3 regions of the Vibrio ostreae genome follow, and region 1 is predicted to be linked to each of the others. Evidence: predicted binding sites of a transcription regulator. Region 1 holds the regulator's gene; each other region holds the start of a gene.

Evidence for each region. Region 1 encodes CRP, which controls carbon source genes, mostly activating them, when cyclic AMP is high. Its sites were predicted from a motif close to TGTGANNNNNNTCACA; they were not measured.
Region 2: the regulator CRP is predicted to act here: its motif matches at 1,951-1,966, upstream of KNV97_RS04380 (glycogen/starch/alpha-glucan phosphorylase).
Region 3: the regulator CRP is predicted to act here: its motif matches at 2,955-2,970, upstream of rppH (RNA pyrophosphohydrolase).

The regions. Positions count from the first base shown of each region.
Region 1 covers NZ_CP076643.1:3,058,451-3,062,935, reverse strand. Annotated here, with positions in the region: gene KNV97_RS20230 (hydrolase) at 1-37, shown strand, start outside; gene KNV97_RS20225 (YheU family protein) at 80-289, shown strand; gene KNV97_RS20220 (phosphoribulokinase) at 383-1,252, shown strand; gene crp (cAMP-activated global transcriptional regulator CRP) at 1,486-2,118, shown strand; gene KNV97_RS20210 (DUF1338 domain-containing protein) at 2,287-3,081, opposite strand; gene astD (succinylglutamate-semialdehyde dehydrogenase) at 3,186-4,485, opposite strand, start outside.
Region 2 covers NZ_CP076642.1:1,016,519-1,021,003, forward strand. Annotated here, with positions in the region: gene KNV97_RS04380 (glycogen/starch/alpha-glucan phosphorylase) at 1-1,818, opposite strand, end outside; gene malT (HTH-type transcriptional regulator MalT) at 2,347-4,485, shown strand, end outside.
Region 3 covers NZ_CP076643.1:3,340,956-3,345,440, forward strand. Annotated here, with positions in the region: gene KNV97_RS21545 (DUF1127 domain-containing protein) at 1-92, shown strand, start outside; gene KNV97_RS21550 (NADP(H)-dependent aldo-keto reductase) at 143-1,177, opposite strand; gene KNV97_RS21555 (DUF6482 family protein) at 1,438-1,749, shown strand; gene mutH (DNA mismatch repair endonuclease MutH) at 1,836-2,501, opposite strand; gene rppH (RNA pyrophosphohydrolase) at 3,122-3,640, shown strand; gene ptsP (phosphoenolpyruvate--protein phosphotransferase) at 3,643-4,485, shown strand, end outside.

The DNA of each region.
Region 1 (4,485 bases):
GCCCGCTTACTATGCCTGCCTGCGCGATAAAAACTGATATAATCGCCCTGTTCATCCATCATAAAAGTATGAGATATTTATGATTGTTCCCTGGCAACAAATTGACCCCGACACGTTAGACAGCCTGATCCGCGAATTCGTGTTACGTGAAGGCACCGACTACGGTGCACAAGAAGTTTCGCTGCAGGATAAAGTCGATCAGGTCAGATCCCAGCTGCAGCGCGGTGATGCGGTAATTGTTTACTCTGAACTGCATGAAACGGTCGATATCAAAACCAACCGCGCTTAAGCCATCACCCGCTCACCGTTTCCGTGCTATAGTGTTTCGACTCAGGCTGTGAAATTACACAGCCTCGTTAAGGAATCAGAGACAAGGTCTGTCATGTCAGCGAAACACCCAATTATTGCCGTGACCGGTTCATCGGGCGCGGGCACCACCACCACCTCAGAAGCCTTTCGCAAGATGTTCAATATGATGGACATCCGGCCGGCCTGGGTGGAAGGTGACAGTTTTCACCGTTTTACCCGTCCGGAGATGGACGTCGAAATCCGTAAAGCACGGGAGCAAGGGCGCCATATCAGCTACTTCGGCCCTCAGGCCAACGATTTTGCCGCGCTGGAAGGCTTCTTCCGTCAGTATGGTAAGTCCGGTACCGGCCAGATTCGCCGTTATCTGCACACCTTTGACGAAGCGGTCCCTTACAATCAGATGCCGGGCACCTTTACCCCGTGGCAGGATCTGCCACAGAACTCAGACATCATGTTCTACGAAGGTCTGCACGGCGGAGTCGTCGATGGTGACATCAATGTCGCTCAGCATGTCGATTTTCTGATCGGCATGGTGCCTATCGTCAACCTGGAATGGATTCAGAAATACGTGCGTGATACCCGCGACCGCGGCCACTCACGTGAAGCGGTGATGGACTCCATCGTGCGTTCGATGGATGACTACCTCAACTACATCACACCGCAGTTTTCCCGCACCCACATCAACTTCCAGCGCGTACCGACGGTCGATACCTCTAACCCGCTCAACGCCAAAGGCATCCCGAGCCTGGATGAAAGTTTTGTGGTGATCCGGGTGCGCGGGATTAAAAATGTCGACTATCCCTACCTACTGGCGATGATTGACGGCTCGTTTATGTCACGCCACAACACCATCGTGGTTCCGGGCGGTAAAATGAGCTTCGCGATGGAGCTGATCGTACGGCCACTGCTGGAACAACTGATAGAATCAGGAAAAATCGGCTGAGGCTGTCGCTTACTTTTCATACCGTGATCATGGGCACAGTTTTGCGTACATTATCCGGTCTCCAACACGATTAAAGTCAAGAAATCGTGTTGGAAAAAGGATACTATTCTAAACCGAAACACAAGATAACTTGCAGCAATAATAAAGTCCTCTTATTCTAGAGAATCCGTTGAATAAGGCTTCGCTAAAATATGGATAGCAGCAAGCGTACCCTGCAGAGGAAGTGAGATATTATGGTTCTAGGTAAACCTCAAACCGACCCAACACTAGAGTGGTTTCTTTCCCATTGTCACATTCATAAGTACCCTTCAAAAAGCACGCTGATTCACGCGGGCGAAAAAGCAGAAACCCTGTACTACATCGTTAAAGGTTCTGTTGCGGTACTGATCAAAGATGAAGAAGGTAAGGAGATGATTCTGTCTTACCTGAACCAAGGTGATTTCATCGGTGAACTTGGCTTGTTTGAAGAAGGCCAAGAGCGTACTGCCTGGGTTCGTGCCAAATCTCCTTGTGAAGTGGCTGAAATTTCGTTCAAGAAATTCCGTCAGTTGATTCAGGTTAACCCTGATATCCTGATGCGTCTTTCTGGTCAGATGGCGCGCCGTCTGCAAGTCACCAGCCAAAAAGTAGGCGATCTGGCGTTCCTGGACGTAACGGGCCGTATCGCGCAGACTCTGCTGAACCTGGCGAAACAACCAGATGCGATGACCCACCCGGATGGTATGCAAATCAAGATTACCCGCCAGGAAATCGGTCAGATTGTCGGCTGTTCACGTGAAACCGTTGGCCGTATCCTGAAGATGCTGGAAGAGCAGAACCTGATTTCTGCGCACGGTAAAACCATCGTGGTTTACGGCACGCGTTAAGCCCATACGGCAAATAGACAAGATTGCAAAAGCCACCTCGCGGTGGCTTTTTTATAGCGTTCAGGACACCAGGTGATTACTTTCAGATACCTAATTATTGAGCTCACGGCACCTAATTATTGAGCTCAAGGTACCTAATTATTGAGCTTAGGGTACCAAGCAGGCTCTCTAGCGGCTGTCTGTACTTTCGAAAATCTTATCGGCCGAGGCCGCGACAAAGCCGGTGTACAACTTACCATCCGGCAGCGGATAACGTTTGGCGAACTCATAAAAACCGCCCGGGATGGTATAGCTCCCCTCACTAAAACGCACCTCAACCTTATCCGCCATGGTCGAGGACTGTTCGAGCAATACCTGCGGCGACCCTTTTACTTCGCCGCCCGATTCGTTGATGGTAAATCCGGCCTGGCGCAGGTGATCATTAACCTGCTGCACTTCATGCAGATGCTTGAGCTGATTGACATTGACGGTGAAATGGTTGGCACCATAACCGTGTGCTGCCAGCCAGGAGGCATACTCGCTCTCAGCGGCCAGCACCTGATAATCCGCGTAGCTTAACTCCCATAAGCGCCCGCCGAAGAGAAAATCACTGCCCGTCAGTTGACGCTCATCAACCTGAGCCACCAGCCCCTGTACAATGGCCTGCAACTGCGCTGAGCACTCTGCCACTTTGAGTTCACTGATAAACACTTTCGGCTGCAACGGATCCGGATGCTCATAATGTTTGGCCACCAGTTTTTTACTCTCAAACAGATACTCGCCGCACGCCTGATAACCCAGCTCGATAAACGGCCGGGCAAGAGTCTCCAGGCCTAATGGCGCCAGATTGAAGGTACGCAGGGCAATATGGTCATTGATCAGTGCTTCGTCTTCTTCCAGCAACTGATGCACTTTGTCCGCCGAAGGACAAAGACGGTCAATGTAATCATTCCACAGAGATTGAAACAGATCTGTTGGCGTCATAACGCCTCCTTATCAGCACGCCAGCGCGTGCATTAGCGTTCACCACCCGACAGGGCGGCACAGTGATAGCAACTACCGGGCCGGCACTTGGCCAGCCCCTGAACTCACAGTTCGATGCCCGGGCTGAGCGTCGCCGGCAGCTCGGTCGCAGACCCTTCCATCGAAGCCATCGGATAAGCGCAGTAGTCGGCGGCATAGTAGGCACTCGGACGCAGGTTACCGGACGCACCCGGCCCGCCAAACGGCGCATCTCCGCTCGCGCCGGTCAGTTGCCGGTTACGGTTAACAATACCGGCACGAATATGGTCGACGAAATACTGCCACTCGTTGTCATCGGTACTGACCAGACCGGCTGACAAACCAAACTGGGTATCATTGGCCAGCGCAACAGCCTGCTCAAGGCCGTGGTAACGCACTACCTGCAGCAACGGCCCGAACACTTCTTCATCCGGTAGTTCACGCACCGCGGTCACATCAATAATCCCCGGTGTCACAAACGCCGCCTGCAGCGCACGAGCCTCAATCAAAGGCTCAGCACCAAGCTCAACCAGACGGGCCTGCGCAGCGAGAATCACCTCAGCCGCCGCAACCGAGATTTGCGGGCCCATAAATGGCGCCGGCTCGGCAAACGGCTGGTCAATACGCAGCTTGCGGGTCGCCTCAACCAGACGTACCAGCAGCGCATCGCCTTTCTCTCCGGCGGGAATGTACAACCGCCGCGCGCAGGTACAACGCTGCCCGGCACTGATAAAAGCGGATTGCAGTATGGTGTACACGGTCGAGTCCAGATCGCCATACTGCTCAGAGATCACCATAGGGTTATTGCCGCCCATTTCCAGCGCCAGCATCTTACCCGGCTGACCGGCGAACTGACGGTGCAACAAATGACCGGTATGAGCGCTGCCGGTAAACAGCAGGCCATCAATGCCTTTTGACTGCGCTAAAGCGATGCCAGTCTCTTTTCCGCCCTGAACCAGGTTAAGCACACCATCCGGCAATCCGGCCTGCTGCCACAGTTTCATCGCTATTTCACCGGTCCACGGCGTCTGCTCTGACGGCTTAAACACCACAGTATTACCCGCCAGCAGCGCCGGTACAATGTGTCCGTTCGGCAAATGACCCGGGAAATTATATGGCCCGAATACCGCCATGACGCCGAGCGGGCGATGGCGCAGCACAATCTGGTTGCCCGCCGCCTCACGCACACTTTCGCCGGTACGGTCATGATAAGCACGAATAGAAATCGCAATTTTACCGGCCATCGCCGCCGCTTCAGTGCGGGTTTCCCACAATGGTTTGCCGGTTTCTTTGGCAATGACTTCGGCGATCATCTCGCTGTTGGCTTTCACCTGCTCAGCAAACGCCAGCACGACCTGTTCACGCTCAGCAAACGAACGTTGCTTC
Region 2 (4,485 bases), on a different replicon from region 1:
CGCGTAGATGATCTCTTTCGCCAGGTGGTAACCCGGCGCCGCTTTCGCTGCGAAGAAGAACACCCGGGGGTGCATATCGAAACTGGCGTCGTTCACCAGGCGATGGTAAAGCGACAGAATGTGCAGCATGTTGAGATGCTGGCGTTTGTATTCATGCAGACGTTTGATCTGAACATCAAAAATCGCATTGGTATCGAGCTCAATGTCCATGTGCTCTTTGACCCAATCCGCCAGACGCTGTTTGTTCTCTTTCTTGACCGCCATAAACTGCTGCTGGAATGTCTTGTCATCCGCGTACTGCGAAATGGCCTCCAACTGGTCGAGATGCGCCGGCCACTCGTCACCGATCTTAGCGCTGATCAGGGCTGACAGGCCCGGGTTACAGAATTTCAGCCAGCGACGCGGGGTAATACCGTTAGTGACGTTTTGCAGACGGCCAGGATAGAGTTCATTAAACTCAGGGAACAGATCGCGTTTGACTAACTCAGAGTGCAGTGCTGCCACCCCGTTGACCGCGTACGAACCGATAACGCACAGGTTGGCCATACGCACCATACGGTGGAAACCTTCCTCGATAACCGACAGTTTTTGCTGTTTAGACACATCGCCCGGCCATTTAGCGCGGACTTCTTGCAGGAACAAGTGGTTGATCTGGTAAATGATTTCCATATGGCGCGGCAGCAAACGCTGGATCAAAGATTCGCTCCAGGTTTCCAGCGCTTCCGGCAGCAGGGTGTGGTTGGTGTAAGCAAACGTATGCGAACAGATAGCCCACGCCTCATCCCATGACAACTCACGCTCATCGATCAGAATACGCATCAGTTCCGGAATGGCGATGGTCGGGTGGGTATCATTGAGCTGAATGGTTTCCTGCTTAGGCAAATCAGCCAGAGCAAAACCGGCCGCTTCGTGACGACGCAGAATGTCGCGCACTGATGCCGCACTGTGGAAGTACTGCTGCATCAGACGCAAAGTTTTGCCTTTTTCATGGTTATCGTTCGGGTACAGCACTTTAGTAATGTTACCCGCATCGATCAGCGCGTGCTGCGCTTCAAAGTAGTTACCGTTGTTAAAGCTCTCCAGTGAGAACGGCGCAATCGCGCGGCACTCCCACAAACGCAGCGGATAAACGGTTTCACTCTGATAGCCGACAATCGGCAAATCCCACGGCATCGCCTGCACCAGCATGCCCGGCACCCAGCGTCGTTTCTCGACTCCGTTTTCCTGGGTGACTTCGACATGGCCGTAAAAACCGATTTCCTGTTTCAGTTCCGGACGGGCCACTTCCCATGGGTAGCCTTCCACCCCGCCCCACGCATCCGGCGCTTCTTTCTGGTGGCCATCTTCAAATGACTGCTTGAACAGGCCGTATTCATAATGCAAACCGTAACCGACGGTCGGGTACTCCTGCGCAGCACAAGAATCCATGTAACACGCCGCCAAACGTCCCAGGCCGCCGTTACCGAGTGAAGGGTCACGCTCTTCTTCCAGGATATCGGTCAGGCTCAGGCCCAGCTCCGCCATAGCTTCAGCGATCTGTTCATACAGACCCATGCTGATCAGGTTGTTACCGGTCAGGCGGCCAATCAGGAATTCCAGAGACAGATAGTTGAGGCTCTTAGCATTAACAATGCGCTCATCCTGCTCAGTTTCCAGCAGGTCAAAGGTGGTCAGCTCAGCCAGGGCACGTCCCATCGCCAGGTACCACAAACGGCTGTTGGCATGTTCAACGGTACTCGCGTAGGTGGCAGTCAGATGGCGTTTCACGTTGTCTTGGAATAAAGCTTTATCAAATGTTTTTTGTTGCGTAGGTTTCATGGAGAAATCTCACTTATGGTTCTAATCCAGCTGGGACATATCCTGCATCTAGCGCGCCAGCAAAACATCCTCCCACAACACCGCTCCCACGGGAGTAGGAGTAAGGGCGTAGAGGAGGAGCTCCCGGGTTTGAGTGATCCATCTCTCACAGAAACCAGCCAGTAAGAATTTCTGAGTGACCAGGATCACAGCAAACTGCCTTTAAAGCGTACGGAGATTTTATGAAAGCAAGGTGATTGATGGATGGACCCGTTGCTCAAAATGCAACATTGCTCACATTTCAAACAGAGCAGAAGCCGCTAATGGCGCGCGATTTGGTGGAAGACCACCGCCATAACGGTGCACAACTGCATCAAATTGGTGATCAGACTCACACTTACAGGGCGTAGTTCGGTAAGAAGTGTGAATCCTGCTTAAATCTCGCCGCGGATCAATAAACGTAGGCAATGACATCAAGTAACATTCTTACATCAAGACGTGAGCTGACTCACTTCATATAACAAAAATGACAGAACGGAACGTATTAACATGTGGATACCTTCTAAACTCACGCGTCCCGGGCGGTTGCATAATGCCATCGTCCGGCCACGTGTTCTGGAACTGCTCCAGCAGGCGCCCTACTACAAACTGGTGTTGTTCCGCTCTCCGGCCGGCTACGGCAAAACCACCATGGCAGCGCAGTGGCTGGCCGATAAGCCCAACGTCGGCTGGTACAGCATCGATGAAAGTGATAACGATCCGTTTCGCTTTATGAATTACATGCTGCAGGCGCTCAATAAAGCCACTCATCAAAGCTGCCCGAATGCGCAGAAACTGGCCGAGCGACGTCAGTTCTCTACCCTGCACTCGCTGCTGAGCGAACTGTTTGCAGAAATGTCCGAGTTCCAGCAAGAGTGCTATCTGGTCTTAGACGACTATCACCTGATCAGTGACGAAGATATTCATGAAGTAATGCGCTTCTTCCTCAAGCATATGCCGGATAACCTGACCCTGGTAGTCACCAGCCGTATGATCCCACCGCTGGGTACGGCCAACCTGCGGGTACGCGATCTGATGATCGAAATCGGCAACGATCTGCTGGCGTTTGATAATGAGGAGACCACACGCTTTTTCAATCAGCGTGTTGCCGAAGGCATTGATGACAGCACCGCAGTCAGCCTGCGAAATTATGTCGAAGGCTGGCCGTCCGCACTGCAGCTGATCGCGTTGCAGGCTCAGCACCAGAGACGCACCCTGGCCCAGTCGGCCGAATCTGTCTCTCAGTTTAATCACGCCCACTTGTGGGACTACCTGGTCGAGGAGGTGTTTGATCTGCTCGACAAAGAGACCCGCCACTTCCTGATGCAGTGCTCGGTCCTCGATCACTTTAACGATGCGCTGGTCGCCGCGTTAACCAAACGTGATGACGCACTCAACATGATAGAGCAGCTCAACCGTTATGGTCTGTTTATCTATCCGCTGGAAGGCGAACATAACTGGTATCGCTTTCATAACCTGTTTGCCGAATTTCTGGCCCACCAGCGCCTGGCTAATATTCCGCAGCAGGAGCAGGAGTTGCATCGGGCTGCCGCGCTTGCCTGGCTGGAAGCCAATACGGCGCATCAGGCCCTGCTCCATGCCCGCTTAGCCCAGGATTCAGATTTGCTGGCACGAATTCTGGTTGAACATGGCTGGAAAATGTTTAACGAAGGTGAACTGGAAATTCTCGAAGAAGCGATTAATCTGCTCAGCCCGACCCAGCTCTACAGCCAGCCGAAACTGTGCCTGCTGCAAGCCTGGCTGGCACAAAGTCAGCACCGCTACAATGCCGTCGGCGATCTGCTGGCACGTGCGGATCAGGAGATGAGCGCCCTGAATATCAAGCCCAGCAGTAAAGAGCAGGGTGAGTTCTGCGCTCTGCGTGCCCAGGTCGCCATCAACCAGAATGAACCGGAGAAAGCACTTGAGCTAGCGGAGCAGGCACTGGGCCAACTCGATAACACCATCTACCGCAGCCGCATTGTCGCCACGTCGGTGGTCGGCGAAGTCAACCATGTGCTCGGCAATCTCAGCCGTGCTCTGTCTATGATGCAACAGACGGAAAAGCTGGCGCGCCAGTATCAGGTCTACCATCAGGCGCTATGGGCACTGCTGCAGCAGAGTGAAATTCTGATTGCCCAGGGTTATGTTCAGGCTGCCTTTGAAGTGCAGGATAACGCATTTAAACTGGTGGAAGATCAGCATTTGCACCAGTTGCCGCTGCATGAATTCCTGCTGCGTATCCGCGCTCAGATCCTGTGGTGCTGGAACCGCCTTGATGAAGCAGAAGAGTGCGCTTATAAAGGGCTGGATGTATTGGGTAAACAGTCACCCAGCCAGCACCTGCACAGTTACTCCATGTTGGCGCGCATTGCGATAGGCCGGGGTGAACTCGATAAGGCCGGCCGCTTTATCGAACAGATTCAGCATCTGCTCAAGCAGTCCAATTACCATGTCGACTGGACCGCCAATGCGTCACTGTCCCTGCTCCTGTACTGGCAGGCACGCGACGATCAAACCGCGATTGCAGAATGGCTGCAAGGCAGTATTCGTCCGCAGCATGCCCGCAACCACTTCCAGCAGATGCAGTGGCGCAACATAGCCCGCGCGCAGATAAACCAAGGTCAATATGATGAAGCACGCGAGACT
Region 3 (4,485 bases), 280 kb from region 1:
GTCCGATTGGTCATAGCGAGCCGGATGAAGTCAAAGTAGAACGCCGTGTGCGTCATCTGCGCCGGATACTCAGTGCGCGAATACCGACGTAACGGTCCGGGGCTGGTGATAAGCCAGTCCCGGATTACTGCCATGATTGCAATTATGGGCAGGGATTGGAGTACTGGATGCCAATCTCTTCAATTTTAGTCATCAGCTCATCGCTGAGCACCACATCCAGGCTGTCGATGTTTGATTTCAACTGATCAAGATTGGTGGCACCAATAATATTCGAGGCAACAAACGGACGTTGATTGACGAATGCCAGCGCCATCTGGGCCGGATCCAGACCGAACTCACGGGCCAGATTCACGTACGCTTCCGTTGCCTTGAGACCCTGCGGGGTAAAGTAACGTTTGAAGCGCTCGTACAGGCTGCAGCGCGCGCCTTGCGGCCGTGCACCATTGAGATATTTACCGCTCAGCACGCCGAATGCCATTGGTGAATAAGCCAGCAGCTTAACCCCTTCGTGATGGCTGATTTCTGACAAGCCGACTTCAAAACTGCGATTGAGCAGGTTGTACGGGTTCTGGATCGAGACCATACGCGGAAGATCGTGCTTTTCGGCCAGACGCAGATAGGTCATCAGACCCCACGGTGTTTCATTCGATACGCCGATATAACGAACCTTGCCCATTCGCACCAGATCGTTAAGTGCTTCGAGGGTTTCTATCAGGGTAATTTCCGACTGTTGTTCTGAATGCGGATAGTTAAGCTGACCAAAGGTATTGGTGATACGTTGTGGCCAGTGCAACTGGTATAAATCGATATAGTCGGTTTTGAGGCGGCTCAGACTGTCATCAATCGCCTGATGAATGTTGCGGTGATCGAGTGCCATATTATCGCGAATGTGCGGTACGTTACGCGGGCCGGCCACTTTAGTCGCCAGCAGCACTTTTTCACGCTTACCGGATTTCTCCAGCCAGTTACCGATAAATTGTTCCGTTTTGCCCTGCGTTTCTGCTGTCGGGGGCACCGGATACATTTCTGCAGTATCAATAAAATTGATCCCGCGCTCCAGGGCGTAGTCGAGCTGACTGAAGGCTTCTGCCTGTGTATTTTGCTCTCCGAATGTCATGGTTCCGAGGCACAGTTTACTGACTTCAAGGCTTGAGTGAGGCAGTTTAGTGTATTGCATAATCCTTCCTTGTCTGAGTGCAAACAGAGGGCTGATCCTTATCGTCCATGAGCCGTATCAGACTTAACTCTGATCAGAGGCGTACAGGCTGAATGGATAGCATCTTGAAACACATCGGCTTTTAATTTCAATCCCACTATAAGCCATCCGTCAGGGCAAAAGGAAATGAAATTTGTTCGCACACTGAGTGCGGCGCTCGGCATGGTAAAAGATTGAGCCTGGTCATCAGTCGGCTACACTGGATAGTAAGGAGGTGACGTATGCACAAACAACAACTGGATAAATGGTTGCATGGTATGCATAAGCCGGGGGCACCCCTGCCCAAGGTATATGTCATAGGATGTGCTGATGCCACGCACTACACGCTTGGGGTCGAAGTCAGGCACCGGATTGAACCTTTGATGAAAGGAGATGAGCCGATGCATTTTTCCTCGTTGGATGCCGCTAAACAGGAATTAGCCCAGCTTGGATTTGCTCAGGCTTACCTGCGTATGAGCTGCGCTTACGAAGAGTGTGGTTTAGAGGGAGGGCAGAGATACAGTGAGATCCCTCTGCCGTTAACCCGGCACTAGACTGATTTATTGCAGGCAGGCCTTTGGGGCCTGCCTGCATCTCTGATTACTGTTGTTCAACTGCCTGATCCGGTCAACACTCCGTCTCAGGCGTAATACGAAGCCAGGATTCGGGCGGTAAACTGAGTACGCAGGTAAAACCCGCGCGGCAGAGTGCGAATTGGTTTGCCATTGCTGCCGTAGGCTTCGGTTTTGACCTTACCGTTGGCCGCTTTGGGCCTCAGTTGCAGGACTTCACCATGGCGGGCGGTGATCTGGCCGACTTTACCCAGCACGATAAACTCCATTAATTCTTCCCAGTCCGCCTTTAGCATCGCCTCTTCTTGCGCCGACGGACTCCAGAGCAGCGGCGATCCGACCCGGCGCTGGGCCAGTGGAATCTCCCGTTCACCTTCCACCGGCATCCACAGCACACGCGATAACTTATGGCGCACATGACTCTGTTCCCAGGTCAGTCCGTGTATTCCGGTCAGCGGTGCTACACAAACAAACGTGGTTTCCAGCGGTTTAGCACTGTAGCTGATCGGGATACTTTTCAGCTCGATGCCCAGTTTGGCAAAATCCTGCTCCGGTTTACTGCCGGCACTGGCGCCTAAATGCCATTCCAGTAATTGTCCGACCCAGCCTTTGTCCCGGGAGAGATCGTTGGGCACTGGTATCGCGGCTTCCGCGGCCAGATCGGCAAAGCTGACACCGGCAATCTGCCAGGCCCGATCGAGTAATTCTTGTTCGCTCTGGGGTTCAGGTTTCATAAAGCGTACTGCGGTCGTAAAAAGCCTATAGTAACAAAAAATGACGGGCAGAGGATCATGCAGATAAATTGATCAAAGTGGATAAAAGATCATCATTACCATAGTTATCCACAGTTCCTGGTGTTTATAGGGCGAAATTTATGGGGTATGTATGCATGAACAGGGGGTTGCCACAGGGATTTGTTGTTTTTCAGGCAGATTAAAAGTGTAGCTTTCCGGATCTGTGTGGATAACAGCTGGGTTGGTGGATCTTTGAGCACTGTTGGTTTTTGAATGATCTTTCGACACCTGCCCTGATGTGATAATAAATTAAATTTACATTATTTATTGATATTTAAGGTTTTATTGATGTTTTTGTGATTTTTGTCCAATCCGGTGATGTGACTCTTCGTAGGTGTTTTTGCACAGTTCACACTCTTCTTCACATGGTTATTCACAGAAAACGTGAATAAATGTGGTCTATATCTCACTCTTTTGTTGATAACTTAAAATTTGAGTAAAAGTTATTCAATTATGCACTTGTCAGCGATAAATATTAGGTGAATCACATTAGTTAGTTTGCTCCTGTTGGGGATATGTGGAAAAATCAAAGCAATTAAGATTTTAATAGAGGTTTGCCAGTGATAGATGGCGATGGTTACCGGCTTAACGTCGGTATTGTGATTTGTAACAACCATGGTCAGGTATTCTGGGCGAAACGATACGGACAACACTCATGGCAATTTCCCCAGGGCGGAATCGATGAGGGTGAATCTCCTGAACAGGCAATGTACCGGGAGCTTTACGAAGAGGTTGGTTTAACAAAAAAAGATGTCAAAATCATTGCAACCAGTCGTCATTGGCTCCGTTACAAACTGCCAAAACGTCTGGTTCGGTGGGACTCTCAGCCGGTCTGTATTGGACAAAAACAGAAATGGTTCTTACTGCGTTTGGATTGCGATGAAGCTAAAATTAACATGCAACGTGGAAGCACCCCTGAATTTGATGGTTGGCGCTGGGTGAGTTACTGGTATCCAGTCAGACAAGTGGTCTCTTTTAAGCGTGATGTTTATCGTCGTGCCATGAAAGAGTTTGCGTCATTAGCGATGCCGTTTAGAGAACGAAAAGTGAAAGGTAAGCGCAAAAATCGAAGAGGATAGCGATGCTCTCTCAGCTACGGGATATAGTTGAACAAGTTTCAAAGGTAGAAGATGTCTATCAGGCGTTGGATATTTTTGTAAAGCAGACATGCAGTGCGATGAGCACTGAATGTTGTACTGTCTATCTCGCCAATGAGGAGATGCATCGTCTCGAACTGATGGCAACCCAGGGCCTGAAGTTCAAAGGGGATAAAATCCTGATCGACTTTGATGAAGGCCTGGTTGGCCTGGTCAAACGTTCTGCTGAGCCGATTAACCTGGCGGAAGCGTCTAAACACCCCAATTTCAAATATTTCAAGCAGCTTGGTGAAGAGGTGTACCAGTCGTTTCTTGGTACACCGATCATTTACCGTAAACAGGTGCTGGGCGTGCTGGTTGTGCAGCAAAAATCGCCACGTCTGTTTAGCGAAATGGAAGTCTCTTTCCTGGTCACTCTGGCGGCTCAGCTGGCCGTGATTATTGCCCATGCCCAGACCCAGGGTCACTGGCTGCTGAGTAAAAAGCAGCAGGCCATCAGTGGTATTCCGGCTTCATCCGGGGTGGCAATTGGCGAGCTGTGGTGGGATGACTCACAGCCACAGCTGTACGATGTTGCCCCTGCCTCTACCCTTGATATGGATCGTGAACAGGAGTGGCTGGCGCGTGCAATTGAAAGTGCACTGGGCGATTTTCGTAAAATGCGTAAAAAGCTCGACAGTGAAATCAATAAAGAAGCCCTGGCGATCTTCGACCTGTTTACCCACTTACTCAACGATCCGATGTTGCGTAAGGATCTTAAAGCGCAGATCCTCAAAGGTGATCGCGCGGACTGGGCGCTGCGTCAGGTGGTGGAATCTTATTCCAAC